2 regions of the Bradyrhizobium sp. U531 genome follow, and region 2 is predicted to be linked to the other one. Evidence: predicted binding sites of a transcription regulator. Region 2 holds the regulator's gene; the other holds the start of a gene.
What was found. The regulator PhoB, encoded in region 2, activates phosphate uptake and scavenging genes when phosphate is short. The targets are predictions, from matches to a motif close to TGTCATNNANCTGTCAT.
Positions count from the first base shown of each region.

Region 1 (7,655 bases), on a different contig from region 2:
CCGTGATCGCGGCGGGCTTCCCGCAGGTCGGAATCGGCCTCGTCGGCGTGTCGCTGGCCTTCGGCTTGAGCGTCGTGACCATGGCCTATGCGATCGGCCATATCTCGGGCTGCCATCTCAACCCGGCCGTCACCGTCGGTCTTGCCGCAGGCGGCCGCTTTCCGGCCGGCCAGATCCTGCCTTACGTGATCGCACAGGTCTGCGGTGCGATCGTCGCCGCCGAGTTGCTTTACATCATAGCCAGCGGGGCTCCCGGGTTCGACGTCGGCAAGGGCTTCGCATCCAACGGCTATGATGCGCATTCGCCCGGCCAGTACAGCATGATCGTGTGCTTCCTCACCGAGGTCGTGATGACCATGATGTTCCTGTTCGTCATCATGGGCGCCACGCATGGCCGCGCGCCCGCGGGCTTCGCACCGCTCGCGATCGGGCTCGCGCTGGTGATGATCCATCTCGTCAGCATTCCCGTCACCAACACGTCGGTGAACCCGGCGCGCAGCACGGGCCCCGCGCTGTTCGTCGGCGGCTGGGCAACGGCGCAGCTTTGGCTGTTCTGGGTCGCACCGCTGATCGGCGGCGCGCTGGGTGGGGTGATCTATCGCTGGCTCAGCGAGGAGCCGGCCGGCGTCGTCGCGGGCGTGAAGACGGCCTGATCGCAAGGCTGGGGGATCGCAGTCTGCTGCGCTCCCTCACTTGCCCCGGTTCACTTGCCTTTGGGCGGCCTGACTTCGGTGACGTGGCCCATCTTGCGGCCCGGGCGCGGCGCGCCCTTGCCGTAGATGTGCACGGTTGCGCCCGGTACGCTCAGCCAGTTCTCGTAATCGTTGATCTCGTCGCCGATCAGGTTGGTCATGGTGACGACCTCGCCGTGGCGCACGGGCTTGCCGAGCGGCCAGCCGGCGATGGCGCGGATGTGCTGCTCGAACTGCGAGACGGACGCGCCGTCGAGCGTCCAATGGCCGGAATTGTGCACGCGCGGGGCGATCTCGTTGACCAGCACTTTCGGCCCTGTGCCGTTCGCCAGCACGAACATCTCGACGGCGAGCACGCCGACATAGTCGAGCGCGCTTGCGATCTTGCCGGCGATGCTGCGCGCTTCCTCGGCGAGCGCATCGGGAATCGGGGCGGGCGCGCGGGATATTTTCAGAATGTGGTCGCGGTGCTCGTTCTCGGTGACGTCGAAGCACTCGACCTGGCCCGTGGCCGAGCGCGCGGCGATCACGGAGATCTCGCGCTCGTAGGGGATGAAGGCTTCCAGGATCGCCGATTTGGTGGCGAGGCTGGTCCACACTTTCGCGATGTCGTCACCCTCGCGGATGATGGCCTGGCCCTTGCCGTCATAGCCGAAGCGGCGGGTCTTCAGCACGGCCGGAAGTCCGATCCTGACGATCGCCTCGCGCAGCGAGGCTACCGAGGTGACATCGGCATAGGCCGCGGTACCGATCCCGAGGCGGGTGACGAAATCCTTCTCGGCGAGCCGGTCCTGGGTGGTCTCGAGGATCTTGCGATTGGGCAGCACCGGACGGCGGGCATCCAGCACCATCGCGGCAGCCGAGGGAACGTTCTCGAATTCGTAGGTGATGACGTCGACGTCGCCGGCGAACAGTTCGAGCGCTTCGACATCGGCATATTCGGCGCAGGTCGCGTTCAGGACGACATCGAAGGCCGGCGAGTCCGGATCGGGCGAGAAGATCTGGCAGCGCAGGCCGAGCCGCGCCGCGGCCATCGCCAGCATCCGCCCCAATTGTCCGCCGCCGAGGATTCCGATGGTATCGCCAGGCTTCAGCTTGACCTGCTTTGCGTCAGTCACGCCTTGTCCTCCGGACGCTCGGCAACGGCTTCGGTCTGCGCCTTGCGCCAGGCGGCGAGGCGATCGGACAGGGCCGTGTCGGACAAGGCCAGGACGGACGCTGCCAGCAGGGCGGCATTGGTCGCGCCGGCCTTGCCGATGGCGAGGGTGCCGACCGGGATGCCGGCGGGCATCTGGACGATCGAATAGAGCGAATCGAGCCCCTTGAGCGTCTTGGATTCGACGGGAACGCCGAACACCGGGAGTTCGGTCAGCGCCGCCGCCATGCCCGGCAGATGCGCGGCCCCTCCGGCTCCGGCGATGATGACCTTGTAACCTGCGGCCTTGGCGCCCTTGGCGAAAGCAAACAGCCGGTCGGGGGTGCGGTGAGCCGAAACGATGCGGGTGTCGGCGGCGACGCCGAGCGCGGCAAGCGTGTCGGCGGCATGCCGCATCGTGTCCCAGTCCGACTGGCTTCCCATGATGATGGCGATCGGCGCGGTCATGACGATAATTGTGCTCGAAAAACAGAAGGATAGGCCAGATTAACGGTTCCGGCCGGCGGCTCGCAAGGCGGTGGCAAGGAGAAGGAAATCCACTATCCTGTCTTGGTGAATCCCCGCAAGCCTTCATTGAGCAGGATGCCCATGAAGAAACCAAAAAGGGCAGGCGCTGCGAAGGCCAAAAAGGGCCGGAAAACCAGCGCCGGCCGGTCCAAAGCCGTCTCCAGACGACAGACCAAGCCTGCCGCGAAGCCGCCGCGGCGGGGCGCGTCGGGCGACGGCGCAGCCAGGGACGCCAAGGCGACGATCCGGGACCTGCGGGCCAGGCTCAAGGAGGCGCAGCGCCGGGTCGCGGAACTGGAAGCCGCGGCCGACACCGATTTCCTGCTCGAGATTCCAAACCGGCGCGGCTTCGAGCGCGAGCTCGCGCGCGCCATTGCCTACATGAAGCGCTACCGCGCCAGCGGGGCCCTGATCGTGCTCGATGTCGACCGCCTCAAGCCGATCAACGATTCGTTCGGTCACGGCGCCGGCGATGAGGTGCTGAAGGCGATTGCAGCCACGCTGACGCGGCAGATCCGCGCCTCCGACGTCGTCGGACGTCTCGGAGGTGACGAGTTCGCGATGCTGCTGTGGAATCTCAGCGAGACCGATGCCAAGGCGAAGGCGGCTATCTTCGAGCAGGCGGTCGACGAATTGTCCTTCGTGTTTCGCGGCCAGCACGTGACCGCGGGCGCATCCGCCGGTGTCGCGCTGCTGGGATCGCATTCCGATGCAGGCCGCGCGCTGGAGGAGGCCGATGCCGCCATGTATGTGCGCAAGGCGCATCGGCGGCACGAGCCGCGGATCAGGCTTGTCAGCAGCTGATCCTACAGCGTCGCCAGATCGTCCGGCACGTTGCCGAACTTGCGCAGCAGCGTGGCGTCGCCGAACTCGCCGGTCATGGGATCGCCGCTGCGGCTGAACGCGACCGCGCCGATGTGGCCGGCACCATGCGCCAGCATTTCGGCGCGCCGTAACGCGGCCGTCGAACTCTGGCATTCTTCCGCGGCGCCGGCGACAGGCGAGCCGTCGGCGTCGATCAAGAAGGGCATTGCAACGTAATAGGTCACGTCTGACATGGCGTTGCTCCGATGGAGCATGATCCGGAAACGAAGGGCCGCGTCAGCATCGACAGGATCATGCCTTGAAATAACAGTGCGATCTCATCGCGCTCTCGAACTCAGGCGGCGCTGTTGCTCCGCGCCCTGCTGCGCGACGTCTCCGGGATGCAGCCGGCGGAGATCGCCGCGTGCAATTCCTCGAGCTCGGCTTCCAGATATTCATTGGCCATGATCAACGCCTTGATCGTGCTCCGCAGATTGCCGTCGCACATCGCAATGGCCTGGTCGCAGGCCTGTTCATAATGGCTGTTGTCGAGAAGGGCGGCTGTCGACATCTGCGTTTCCTCGGCGTCTCGTAGGGGACACCCGGATGTTCTTATTTTGTTCTTTTGGAGTCAAGCGGATTCGATCCGGCATCGCGGGGCCGCGCGCCGGGCCTGTGGATCAGGCGATGATGTCCGGGGTGATCTGATCTTCGATGAACGCGATGCGGTCGCGCAACAACAGCTTGCGCTTCTTCAGCCGCTGCAACCGCAACAGGTCGGGGGCGGGCGATTGATGCAGTGCATCGATCGCCGCATCGAGATCTCGGTGTTCCTGCTGCAACCGGGTGAGCTCGGATTCGAGTTCACGCTCGTCTTCATTGGTCATGTCTGCGGTGGCCGAAAACCGATAGGCGTGAGACTCTAAGGCTGTGGATGCCCTGTGGAAATTATCGTCCTTGCGCGGCGTGATCGCAAGCGATCTGCGACCCTCGCTCGCCGATCTCCAGCAACATATTTCTGCGGATCGCCGAAGTGCCACGCAAGCGCATTGATATCATGGATTTTTCCCGCGTGGTTCCTTTACTCACGCTTCGTTACATATGAAATTTCAAAAATGACACTGCGACGACGGATACCCATCGACAGATCGAATCGGTGATGTAGACTTCCTTGTCCGGATCGAATCCTGAGGTTCAACCCTACCGAGGAGGTTTCGAATGACAATTCAGGCACATCTCGTTGAATTGGAGCGGAAGCACAAACTTCTCGAAAACGAATTGCACGACGCTCTCGTGCACCTTTCAACAGACGACCTGCAAATTGTTGAGTTGAAGCGCCGGAAGTTGATGGTCAAGGACCAGATCGAGCGTCTGAGGCACGGCGACACGCTCCACTAGTAACCCCCCGTAACAGCGTAGAGTTGACCGCACCCTATCCAGCAGGGATGAGAGCCTATGCGCTCATCCCTGCTGTTGGATGTGCACCACGCAAAAATGTTTGCGCGGTTTAGATGTCTGCGAGCTCGGCGACGTGATCTGCGATCGCGAGCGATGACGTCAGTCCCGGCGATTCAATGCCGAACAGATTGACCAGCCCTGCAACGCCGTGATCGCGCGGGCCCTGCATCAGGAAGTCCTGCGTCGCCACCGCGGGCGGTACGATCTTCGGCCGGATCCCCGAATAGCTCGGCATCAACGCGCCGTCGGGCAGCGTCGGCCAGTATCTGCGGATCGCCGGATAGAAGCGCTCGGAGCGTGACGGATCGACCTCGTAGTCGATCGTCTCGATCCATTCGACGTCGGGGCCGAAGCGCGCCTGCCCTGCCATGTCCAGCGTCAGATGCACGCCGAGGCCGCCGGGTTCGGGCACCGGATAGATCAGGCGCGAGAACGGCGCTTTGGCATTGCAGCTGAAGTAATTTCCCTTGGCGAGATAGGCTGGCGGAATGCGGTCCAGCGGCATGCCGTCGATGTTGCGCGCCACCTTCGTCGCCGACAGCCCTGCGGCGTTGACGAGGAGGCTGCATTGCAGCGTCATCGGCGCCTCGCCGCCGGCCTCGACCTCGATCACGCCGTTCGCCGCCTTGGCGCGGATCATCGGGGTGTGAAACGCGAAGGCTGCGCCGGCTTCCTCGGCTTCGCCGCGCAGCGACAGCATATAGGCGTGGCTGTCGATGATGCCCGTCGACGGGGACAGCAGCGCGGCATCGCAGGCGAGCGCCGGCTCCAGCGCACGTGCGGCCTCGCCCGTGAGCAGCTGCATGTCGAGCACGCCATTGGCCTCGGCATGCGCCTTGATCGATTGCAGCTTCTCGGTCTCTTTCGGATTGGTCGCGACGATCAGCTTGCCGCAATTCTTGTGGGGGATGCCGCGTTCGCCGCAGTAGCGGTAGAGCGCGTGCTTGCCGTCGACGCACATGCGCGCCATCCAGCTCCCGGCCCGGTAGTAGATGCCGGCATGGATCACCTCGCTGTTGCGCGAGGAGGTGATGGTGCCGATCGCCTCGGCCTCCTCGAGCACGATGACCTCGCGCCCGGACTGCGCGAGCTTGCGGGCCACGGCGAGCCCGACCACGCCCGCTCCGATGACGATGGAATCGACCTTATCCATGGTTGTGCAGGATGTCCGCTGGACGCGCCGGTGGCATTCGGCCTGGAAACAGCGGCGCGGGGCCGGTTTCCGTTAAGGAAGAATTTATCATGTCAGGGCAATTGCCGTATTTCACGTCAGATTTTTCTGTTGCGCGTACAGGCGTTTACCCGATCCAAACCCGTGAAGCCAGACAATCCGACGTTGAAATCGCGGGTGGCTGATGGCTGAGAAGAACTGGCACGAGGGCAGCACGCTTCCGATTGCTGTGCAGGCCGTGGTGTGCCTGGCCAGCACGGTTGCGCCTGCGCGCGCCTATGCGCTCTCGGACAACTTTGCCGCGCCGAGCTATCTCGGCCAGCTCGATCCCAACGTGGTCTGGGAAGTCCTGATCGCGGGTATCGTGGTCTGTGCCTTCCTGGCCGCGATCGCCCTGTGGATCCATTCCTCGCTGCGCCGGACCCGGCGTTTGCAGTTGCGGCGCAACGCCTTTGTCTCCTCCGCCATGAACAACCTCAATCAGGGCGTGGTGATGACGGATGCGCAGCGGCGCATCATCTTCTGCAACGACCGCTATCTCGAGATCTACGGCCTGACGCGCGCGGATGTCTGGGCCAACATGAACGGTTACGAGCTGCTCGAGCTGCGCCGCAAGCGCGGGGTACTCGGCGTCTCCGACGACGAGTTCTACGACAAGGCGGCCAGCACCAACGGCCTGATCACGGAGCTGCCGGACGGGCGGGCCATCCTGGTGAAATATTTCGTGCTGCCGAACGGCGGCTCGGTGGCGACGCATCTCGACGTCAGCGAGCAGCGCCGGCTGTCGCGGCAGCTCGCCTCGACCAAGCAATTCCTCGAGACGGTGCTGGACAATGTTCCGGCCTGCGTGGCCGCCAAGAATATCGAGGACGGCCGCTATATCTTCGCCAACAGCACCTATGAGCGGTTCTGGGGGTTCTCGCGCGATCATGTCGTCGGCAAGAATGCGCGCGAGCTGTTCGCGTCCGCCTCGGCCGACAGCATCGAGGCGACCGACCGGGCGGCGCTCGATTCCCCGGACGGTCAGTTCCGCAACGAATTCGAGGTCGATCGCGCCGGCGAGCGGCGCATGGTCGCCTCGATCCGGATCGTGGTCCGCAACGAAAGCAACAAGCCCGAATTCCTGCTGCTGGTGTTCGAGGACATCACCGACCGCCGCTCGCTGTCGAAGGAGCTGGAGAGCGCCAAGAAGTTCCTCGAGCTCGTGGTCGACAACATCCCGGTGGCGCTGATCGTCGAGCAGGTCAAGGACGGCCGCTATCTGCTTGCCAATCGCAGCGCGGAGACGATCCTCAACCGCCGCCGCGAGGAAGCCACGGGCCTGACCGCGTCCGACATCTTCAATCCCAAGGAAGCCAAGCTGATCATCGCGCGCGACGAGGCCGCGATCAAGAAACGCGGGATGATCACCGAGGAGCACCCGATCTCGACCAAGGACGGCCTGCGGCTGTTCCTGACCCGCCGCGCCACCGTGCTCGGCGACGGCGGCGAGCCGCAATATCTGATCAAGACCCACGAAGACGTCACCGACCGGCGGCAGACCGAGTCGCGCATGGCGCACATGGCCTATCACGACGGCCTCACCGATTTGCCGAACCGCGCCGCCTTCCTCCAGGCGCTGACCCAGATGATCGAGGCCTGCGAAGGCACCGGCGAGGAATTCGCCGTCCTTTGCGTCGACCTCGACGGCCTCAAGGAGGTCAACGACGTCTTCGGCCATGCGCTCGGCGACAAGCTCCTGATCGAGGTGGCCCAGCGGCTTCAGGATTCCGCCCGCGGCGGCGTGGTGGCGCGCCTGTCCGGTGACGAATTCGGCCTCATCATCGACGGCAAGCAGCCGGACGCGGGTCTTGCCCTGGCGCAGCAC
Region 1 is NZ_JASVEN010000009.1:225,739-233,393, reverse strand. Features, by position in the region: gene aqpZ (aquaporin Z) at 1-653, shown strand, start outside; gene QRQ56_RS31865 (5-(carboxyamino)imidazole ribonucleotide synthase) at 704-1,810, opposite strand; gene purE (5-(carboxyamino)imidazole ribonucleotide mutase) at 1,807-2,295, opposite strand; gene QRQ56_RS31855 (GGDEF domain-containing protein) at 2,437-3,159, shown strand; gene QRQ56_RS31850 (hypothetical protein) at 3,162-3,413, opposite strand; gene QRQ56_RS31845 (hypothetical protein) at 3,515-3,730, opposite strand; gene QRQ56_RS31840 (YdcH family protein) at 3,840-4,046, opposite strand; gene QRQ56_RS31835 (YdcH family protein) at 4,378-4,557, shown strand; gene QRQ56_RS31830 (NAD(P)/FAD-dependent oxidoreductase) at 4,667-5,770, opposite strand; gene QRQ56_RS31825 (sensor domain-containing protein) at 5,973-7,655, shown strand, end outside.
Region 1: the regulator PhoB is predicted to act here: its motif matches at 4,275-4,291, upstream of QRQ56_RS31835 (YdcH family protein).

Region 2 (7,655 bases):
GCACCAGGCCAGAATGCCCTTCTGCGCGTGCAGGCGGTTTTCGGCCTCGTCGAACACCACCGATTGCGGACCGTCGATCACCTCGTCGGTGACCTCCTCGCCGCGATGAGCAGGCAGGCAGTGCATGAACAGCGCATCGGGCTTGGCGAGCGACATCAGCTTGCTGTTGACCTGATAGGGCTTGAGCACGTTGTGGCGGTGCTCGCCCTCCTTGTCGCCCATCGACACCCAGGTGTCGGTGACGACGCAATCGGCGCCCTTCACGGCGGTTTCCGGATCGGTGCCGAGCACGATCGGCGCGCCCGTCGCCTTGATGAAGTCGCGCATCGCCTTTTTCGGCGCGAGCTCCGGCGGGGTGGCGACGTTGAGCTGGAATTTGAAGCGCTCGGCGGCATGCGCCCAGGACGCCAGCACGTTGTTGTCGTCGCCGGTCCAGGCCACCGTCTTGCCCTCAATGGGCCCGCGATGCTCCTCATAGGTCATGAGGTCGGCCATCACCTGGCATGGATGCGAGCGCCGCGTCAGGCCGTTGATGACGGGCACGGTGGCGTTGGCCGCAAGCTCCAACAGCGCATCGTGATTGAGGATGCGGATCATGATGGCGTCGACATAGCGCGACAGCACGCGCGCGGTGTCGGCGATGGTCTCGCCGCGACCGAGCTGCATCTCGGCGCCGGTGAGCATGATCGCCTCGCCGCCGAGCTGGCGCATGCCGACGTCGAACGACACGCGGGTGCGCGTCGAGGGACGCTCGAAGATCATCGCCAGCGTCTTGCCTTCGAGCGGCCGCACCGGCTGCTGCGCCTTCTGCTTCGCCTTCATGGCGGAGGAAGCGGCGAGCATGCGCTTGAGCTCCGACAGCGGCAGCTCGTTGATGTCGAGGAAGTGCTTCGGCGCCTTGGCAGGGGACTTGCTCATCAGCTTGCCGCCCGCTTGGTCTGTATGGACGAGATCGCCGTGCAGGCGCGCTCGAGCCTGATGACGCTGTCCTCGATCTCGGCCTCGGTCACGATCAACGGCGGCAGGAAACGAACGACATTGTCGCCGGCGCCGACCGTAAGCAGCTTTTCGTTGCGCAGGGCCGCGACGAGATCGCCGGAGGGCACCACGGCCTTGATGCCGATCAGGAGGCCCTCGCCGCGCACCTCGCTGACGACGTCAGGATGGCGGTCGATCACGGAGGCGAGCTTCTGCTTGAGCAGCAGCGACATCTTCTGCACGTGGTCGAAGAAGCCGGGCTTGAGCATGACGTCGAGCACGGCGTTGGCCGCCGAGATCGCCAGCGGATTGCCGCCGAAGGTCGAGCCGTGCGATCCGGGGCCCATGCCGGCCGCCGCTTCCGACGTCGCCAGGATCGCGCCGATGGGGAAGCCGCCGCCGAGCGCCTTCGCCAGCGACATCACGTCGGGCGTGACGCCGGTGCGCCGATAGGCGAACAGATCACCGCTGCGACCCATGCCGGTCTGTACCTCGTCGAAGGCGAGCAGCAGCCCCTTCTCGTCGCAGAGCTGGCGCAATGCCTTGAGGAACGTCGGCGGCGCCGAACGCACGCCGCCCTCGCCCTGGATCGGCTCGATCAAAATGCCCGCTGTCTCTGGCCCGATCGCCTTCTTCACGGCCTCGATGTCGCCATGCGGCACCTGGTCGAAGCCGTCCATCGGCGGCCCGAAGCCCTCGAGATATTTCGCGGAGCCGGTGGCGGCGAGCGTCGCCAGCGTGCGGCCGTGGAAGGCGCCTTCGAAGGTGATGAGGCGATAGCGCTCCGGGTGCCCCTTGGAGGAGTGATGATGGCGGACCAGCTTGATCACGCCCTCAAGCGCCTCGGCGCCGGAATTGCAGAAGAACACGAAGTCCGCAAAGCTCTCGTTGCACAGGCGGTTTGCGAGCTTCTCGCCGTCCGGGCTCTGGAACAGGTTCGACATATGCCAGAGCTTGGTCGCCTGCTCCTGCAACGCCTTGACCAGATGCGGATGGCAATGGCCGAGCGCGTTCACCGCGACGCCCGAGGTGAAGTCGAGATAGCGATCGCCATTGGTCGCGATCAGCCAGCAGCCTTCGCCGCGCTCAAAACCGAGGTCGGCCCTGGCAAAAACGGGGAGCAAATGCGGGGCTGCGCTGTTAGTCATGACGGTCACTTGATGTTGAGGCGGTGTGACGCGTGCATTGCGCAACGCACCATTGACCGGCCCGGAAAACGAAACGTGCCGCCTTTTAAGGGCGGCACGTGGGACCATCTTATGCCCCGTGAAACGGGTGTCAATGCCACCCGGAAAGCCTCGGGAAACGCTGATTCCGTAGTCTTGCGGTAGCGATTTTGCGGGTTTTTCACCACGGAACATGTGGAAGCGAGTCGGCGGACTCTTGCGCGTGAGTCACGCCATATTGTAGCGTTTGGGCTGTCAGATACGACATCTCGTGCAGCGGTTCTGATCCCAAGAGTCCTTAAGTACCGGCGTAAACGTTCGGGCGTCAGTCACACGCCCGGCGAGCCTTAAGGGATTCTGGCGGCACGGGTTTTTCGAAGCTTAGGCATTCGCCGCAAGGGCGCCAGCATGGCAGCCGCGCGGCGAGGGAAAGGGTGCAATGACGGTTTTGACCTGGTCCGACGATCGCGTCGAGCAGCTGAAAAAGCTCTGGGAGGCCGGATTGTCGGCCAGCCAGATCGCAGCTGAGCTCGGCAATGTGACCCGCAATGCCGTGATCGGCAAAGTGCACAGGCTCGGCTTGTCCGGCCGTGCCAAGAGCCCTTCATCGGCAGCGCCGCGACCGCGCAAGGCGCGCCCCGCGCAGCACATGATGCGGGTGACGCGCCCCATCGCCCGCGGCAACACCGCGCTGGCGCAGGCCTTCGAGGTCGAAGTCGAGGCCGAGCCCGTTACCTACGACAACGTCGTGCCGATGAGCCAGCGGCTGTCGCTGCTCGAATTGAACGAGGCGACCTGCCACTGGCCGGTCGGCGATCCCTCGAGCCCGGATTTCTTCTTCTGCGGCGGCAAGGCACTCTCCGGCCTGCCCTACTGCGCCCAGCACTCGCGCGTGGCGTATCAGCCCGCCGCCGATCGCCGCCGCGCACCGGCGAAGCCGGGTCCGCGCTGAGGTCGCTGATCTCGCTGACTGCAAGGACGGCAGCCGTCACTCGGCGGCGCCTCAACCAACTCGGTGTCATCCCCGCGAACGCGGGGATCCATAACCACAGGGCGCAATTGTTGCGCGAGATGGTCACACCGAGTCTTCGCCAAACCACGGCCTGTGGTTATGGATCCCGGGCTCGCGCTGTGCGCGCCCCGGGATGACAGCTGAGATCGTGGCCGCAGCTGCGAACCAACAACACGCCCGCCCTTACGTCTGCTCCGCCTTCGCGAAACGATCGTCCAGCGCATAGCCGGCGCCGCGGACGGTGCGGATCGGGTCCTGCTCGCGGCCGAGATTGAGCAGCTTGCGCAGGCGGCCGATATGGACGTCGACGGTGCGCTCGTCGATGTAGATGTCGCGGCCCCAGACGCTGTCGAGCAGCTGCTCGCGCGAGAACACGCGGCCGGGATGCTCCAGGAAGAACTCCAGCAGGCGATATTCGGTCGGGCCGAGATCGATCGGCCGACCCGAGCGCGCCACGCGGCGCTTGTCGCGGTCGAGTTCGATGTCGCCATAGGCCAAGACGGTGGCGAGCCGCTCGGGACTGGCGCGCCTGAGCAGGCCCTTCACGCGCGCGAGCAGCTCGGGCACCGAGAACGGCTTGACGATGTAGTCGTCGGCGCCGGTCGCGAGCCCGCGCACCCGCTCGCTCTCCTCGCCGCGCGCGGTGAGCATGATGATCGGCAGCTGCTTGGTGTCTGGCCGCGTGCGCAGGCGCCGGCACAGCTCGATGCCGGACAGGCCCGGCAGCATCCAGTCGAGCACGATCAGGTCGGGAATGTGCTCCTTGAGCCGGGTGTCGGCGTCGTCGCCGCGCATCACCGTCTCGACGTCATAGCCGTCGCCTTCGAGGTTGTAGCGGAGAAGCTCGGTGAGAGCTTCCTCGTCCTCAACCACCATAATGCGTGCGCCCATCGGGTCGTGGCTCCTTAGGTCTTCAGGTATTGGGGACCGTCGTGGCGAAGGTCGTCATGTCGCCCTTCGGCCGCTTGTCGGTCATCGCCTGACCCTCGATCATGTAGAACACGGTCTCGGCGATGTTGGTGGCATGGTCGCCGATCCGCTCGATGTTCTTGGCGCAGAACATCAGATGGATGCAGAACGAGATGTTGCGCGGATCCTCCATCATGTAGGTGAGGAGCTCGCGGAACAGCGAGGTGCAGATCGCGTCGACCTCCTCGTCGCCCTTCCACACCGCCATCGCAGCCGGCAGATCGTGCGCGGCATAGGCGTCGAGCACGCTCTTGACCTGCTGCTGCACGAGGTCGGTCATGTGCTCGAGGCCGCGGAACAGCTTGAGCGGATGGAAATCGGTCTCGAGCGCGGCGACGCGCTTGCCCATGTTCTTGGCGAGGTCGCCGATGCGCTCGAGATCGGTCGCAACGCGCATGGCGCCGACGATCTCGCGCAAGTCGACGGCCATCGGCTGGCGGCGGGCGATGGTGAGCACCGCACGCTCCTCGATGCGCCTCTGCAGCGCGTCGAGCTCGGCGTCGACGGTAACGACGCGCTGGCCGAGCGGAACATCGCGGCGGATCAGGGCGTCGACGGAATCGACGATCATGCGCTCGGCGATGCCGCCCATCTCGGCGACCAGGCGGGTGAGTTCCTGGAGGTCGGTGTCGAAGGCCTTTGCGGTATGTTCGGTACCCATATTGCGTCTCCTCAGCCGAACCGGCCGGTGATGTAATCCTGCGTGCGCCGGTCGGTCGGCGACGTGAAGATCTTGCTGGTGTCGTCGAACTCGATCAGCTCGCCGAGATACATGAAGGCGGTCTTGTCGGAGACGCGCGCCGCCTGCTGCATGTTGTGGGTGACGATCGCGATCGTGTAGTTCTCGGACAGTTCCTGGATCAGCTCCTCGACCTTGGCGGTCGAGATCGGGTCGAGCGCCGAGCAGGGCTCGTCGAACAGGATCACCTCGGGGCGCACCGCGACGGTGCGGGCGATGCACAGGCGCTGCTGCTGGCCGCCGGAGAGCGACAGGCCGGAGGCGTTGAGCTTGTCCTTGACCTCGTTCCACAGTGCGCCGCCGCGCAGCGCCTTCTCGACGCGACCGTCCATTTCGGACTTCGAAATCTTCTCGTAGAGGCGGATGCCGAAGGCGATGTTCTCGTAGATCGTCATCGGAAACGGCGTCGGCTTCTGGAACACCATGCCGACCCGGGCGCGCAGCAGGTTGAGGTCGAGCTTGGGGTCGAGGATGTTGGTCTGGTCCAGCATCAGCTGGCCGGTGGCGCGCTGGCCCGGATAGAGGTCGTACATCCGGTTGAAGATGCGCAGCAGGGTGGACTTGCCGCAGCCCGACGGGCCGATGAACGCCGTGACGCGGTTGGCGCCGAGCGTCAGGTTGATGTTCTTCAGCGCGTGGTGCTCACCGTAATAGAAGTTGAGGTTGCGCACCGTCACCTTGGCGGGCGCTTCCGGCAGCGGATGCGACGCCAGATGAGCGTTCGAACTCACGGATACGGACAGATCGGTCATTTTGCAGTCCTCTCGGCGCCGATGATGCGGGCGCCAATGTTCAGGGCAAGCACAGTGAGCGTGATCAGCAGCGCGCCGCTCCAGGCGAGCTGCTTCCAATAGGCGTAGGGGCTCTGCACGAAGTTGTTGATGGTGACAGGCAGGTTGGCCATCGTCTTGTTCAGGCCGAGGCTGAAGAACTGGTTCGACAGCGCGGTGAAGAGCAGCGGCGCGGTCTCGCCGGCGACGCGGGCGGTGGCGAGCAGCACGCCGGTGATGAGGCCCGACCGGGCCGCGCGATAGGCGATCCGCTTGATCACCAGCGAGCGCGGCAGGCCGAGCGCCGAGGCTGCCTCGCGCAGCGGATTCGGCACCAGCAGCAGCATGTCCTCGGTGGTGCGCAGCACGACCGGGATCACGATGACGGCGAGCGCCAGCGCGCCCGCGATCGCGGAGAAGCCGCGCATCGGCACCACCACCGCGCCATAGATGAACAGGCCGATGATGATCGAGGGCGCCGAGAGCAGGATGTCGTTGATGAAGCGGATCACCGAGGTCAGCTTGTCGTTGCGGCCGTATTCGGCGAGATAGGTGCCGGCGAACAGGCCGAGCGGCGCGCCGATGCCGACGCCGATCAAGGTCATGATGATCGAACCCACGATCGCGTTGCGCAGGCCGCCCTCGGTCGATCCCGGAGGCGGCGTATCGGCGACGAAGATCTCGAGGTTCAGGCCGGCGAGTCCGTTGTAGAGCAGCGTGATCAGGATCAGCGCGAGCCAGGTGACGCCGAAGGCGGCCGCGGCGAAGCAGAGCCCGCGGATCACGATGTCCTTGCGGCGACGACGCGAATAGATCGGATTGAGCGCCATGGCGTTACTTCCCCGCCTTCTTGTCGAGCCGCATCAGCATCAGCCGCGCGGCGGCCAGCACGAAGAACGTCAGCACGAACAGCAACAGGCCGAGCAGGATCAGGCCGGACTGGTGCAGGCCGTCGCTCTCGGCGAACTCGGATGCGATCGCCGCCGAGATCGTGGTGCCCGGCGCGAAGATCGATGAGGAGATGCGGAACGAGTTGCCGATGATGAAGGTCACCGCCATCGTCTCGCCGAGCGCGCGGCCCAGCGCCAGCATGACGCCGCCGATGATGCCGACGCGGGTGTAGGGGATCACCACGCTGCGGACGACTTCCCATGTGGTGCAGCCGACGCCGTAGGCGGCCTCCTTCAGGACCGGCGGCACCGTCTTGAACACGTCGACCGAGATCGAGGTGATGAAGGGCAGCACCATGATGGCAAGGATCAGCGCGGCGTTGAACGTGCTGAGATAGGACGGGGGACCTGCGAAGATCGCGCCCAGCACGGGCACGCCGTCGAAGATCTTGATCATGAACGGCTGGAAGGTGTTGGCCAGGAACGGGCCCAGCACGAAGAAGCCCCACATGCCGTAGATGATCGAGGGAATGCCGGCGAGCAGCTCGACCGCCATGCCGATCGGGCGGCGCAGCCATTGCGGGCAGAGCTCGGTGAGGAAGATCGCAATGCCGATACCGACGGGAATGGCGATGAGCATCGCGATGAAGGAGGTGACGAGCGTGCCGTACATCGGCCCGAGCGCGCCGAGCACCGGCGGATCGGCGGACGGCGCCCAGCGCTGCGTCCACAGGAAGGAGAAGCCGTATTCCTTCATCGCCGGGAACGCGCCGACGATCAGCGAGACGATGATGCCGCCGAGGATCAGCAGCACCGAGATCGCGGACAGCCGCGTGATCCAGTAGAAGGTGACGTCGCCGAGCTTGAACGCGCTCAAGGCCTTGGCGCGGTCATACGGTCCGGCGTCGTCGATTATATCGCTCTGAACGGCCATCTCTGCCACGCCGATCCCCTGTACTGACTATACTTGTTCTTGCCTGTTGGGTCCCGTGCCCCGGATACGGTGCAGCGCGAAGCGGTGCGCCGCTGATCCGGGGCCCAGTTCTTGTGGGTCCCGGCTCAGCGCTGCAGCGCACTGGACGATGCTTTGCATCGCCAGGGCTGCAGCGCGTCCGGGACGCGAGAGCTTGC
Region 2 is NZ_JASVEN010000017.1:10,721-18,375, forward strand. Features, by position in the region: gene argF (ornithine carbamoyltransferase) at 1-918, opposite strand, end outside; gene QRQ56_RS38080 (aspartate aminotransferase family protein) at 918-2,126, opposite strand; gene QRQ56_RS38085 (GcrA family cell cycle regulator) at 2,584-3,096, shown strand; gene phoB (phosphate regulon transcriptional regulator PhoB) at 3,340-4,047, opposite strand; gene phoU (phosphate signaling complex protein PhoU) at 4,070-4,786, opposite strand; gene pstB (phosphate ABC transporter ATP-binding protein PstB) at 4,798-5,616, opposite strand; gene pstA (phosphate ABC transporter permease PstA) at 5,613-6,464, opposite strand; gene pstC (phosphate ABC transporter permease subunit PstC) at 6,469-7,458, opposite strand.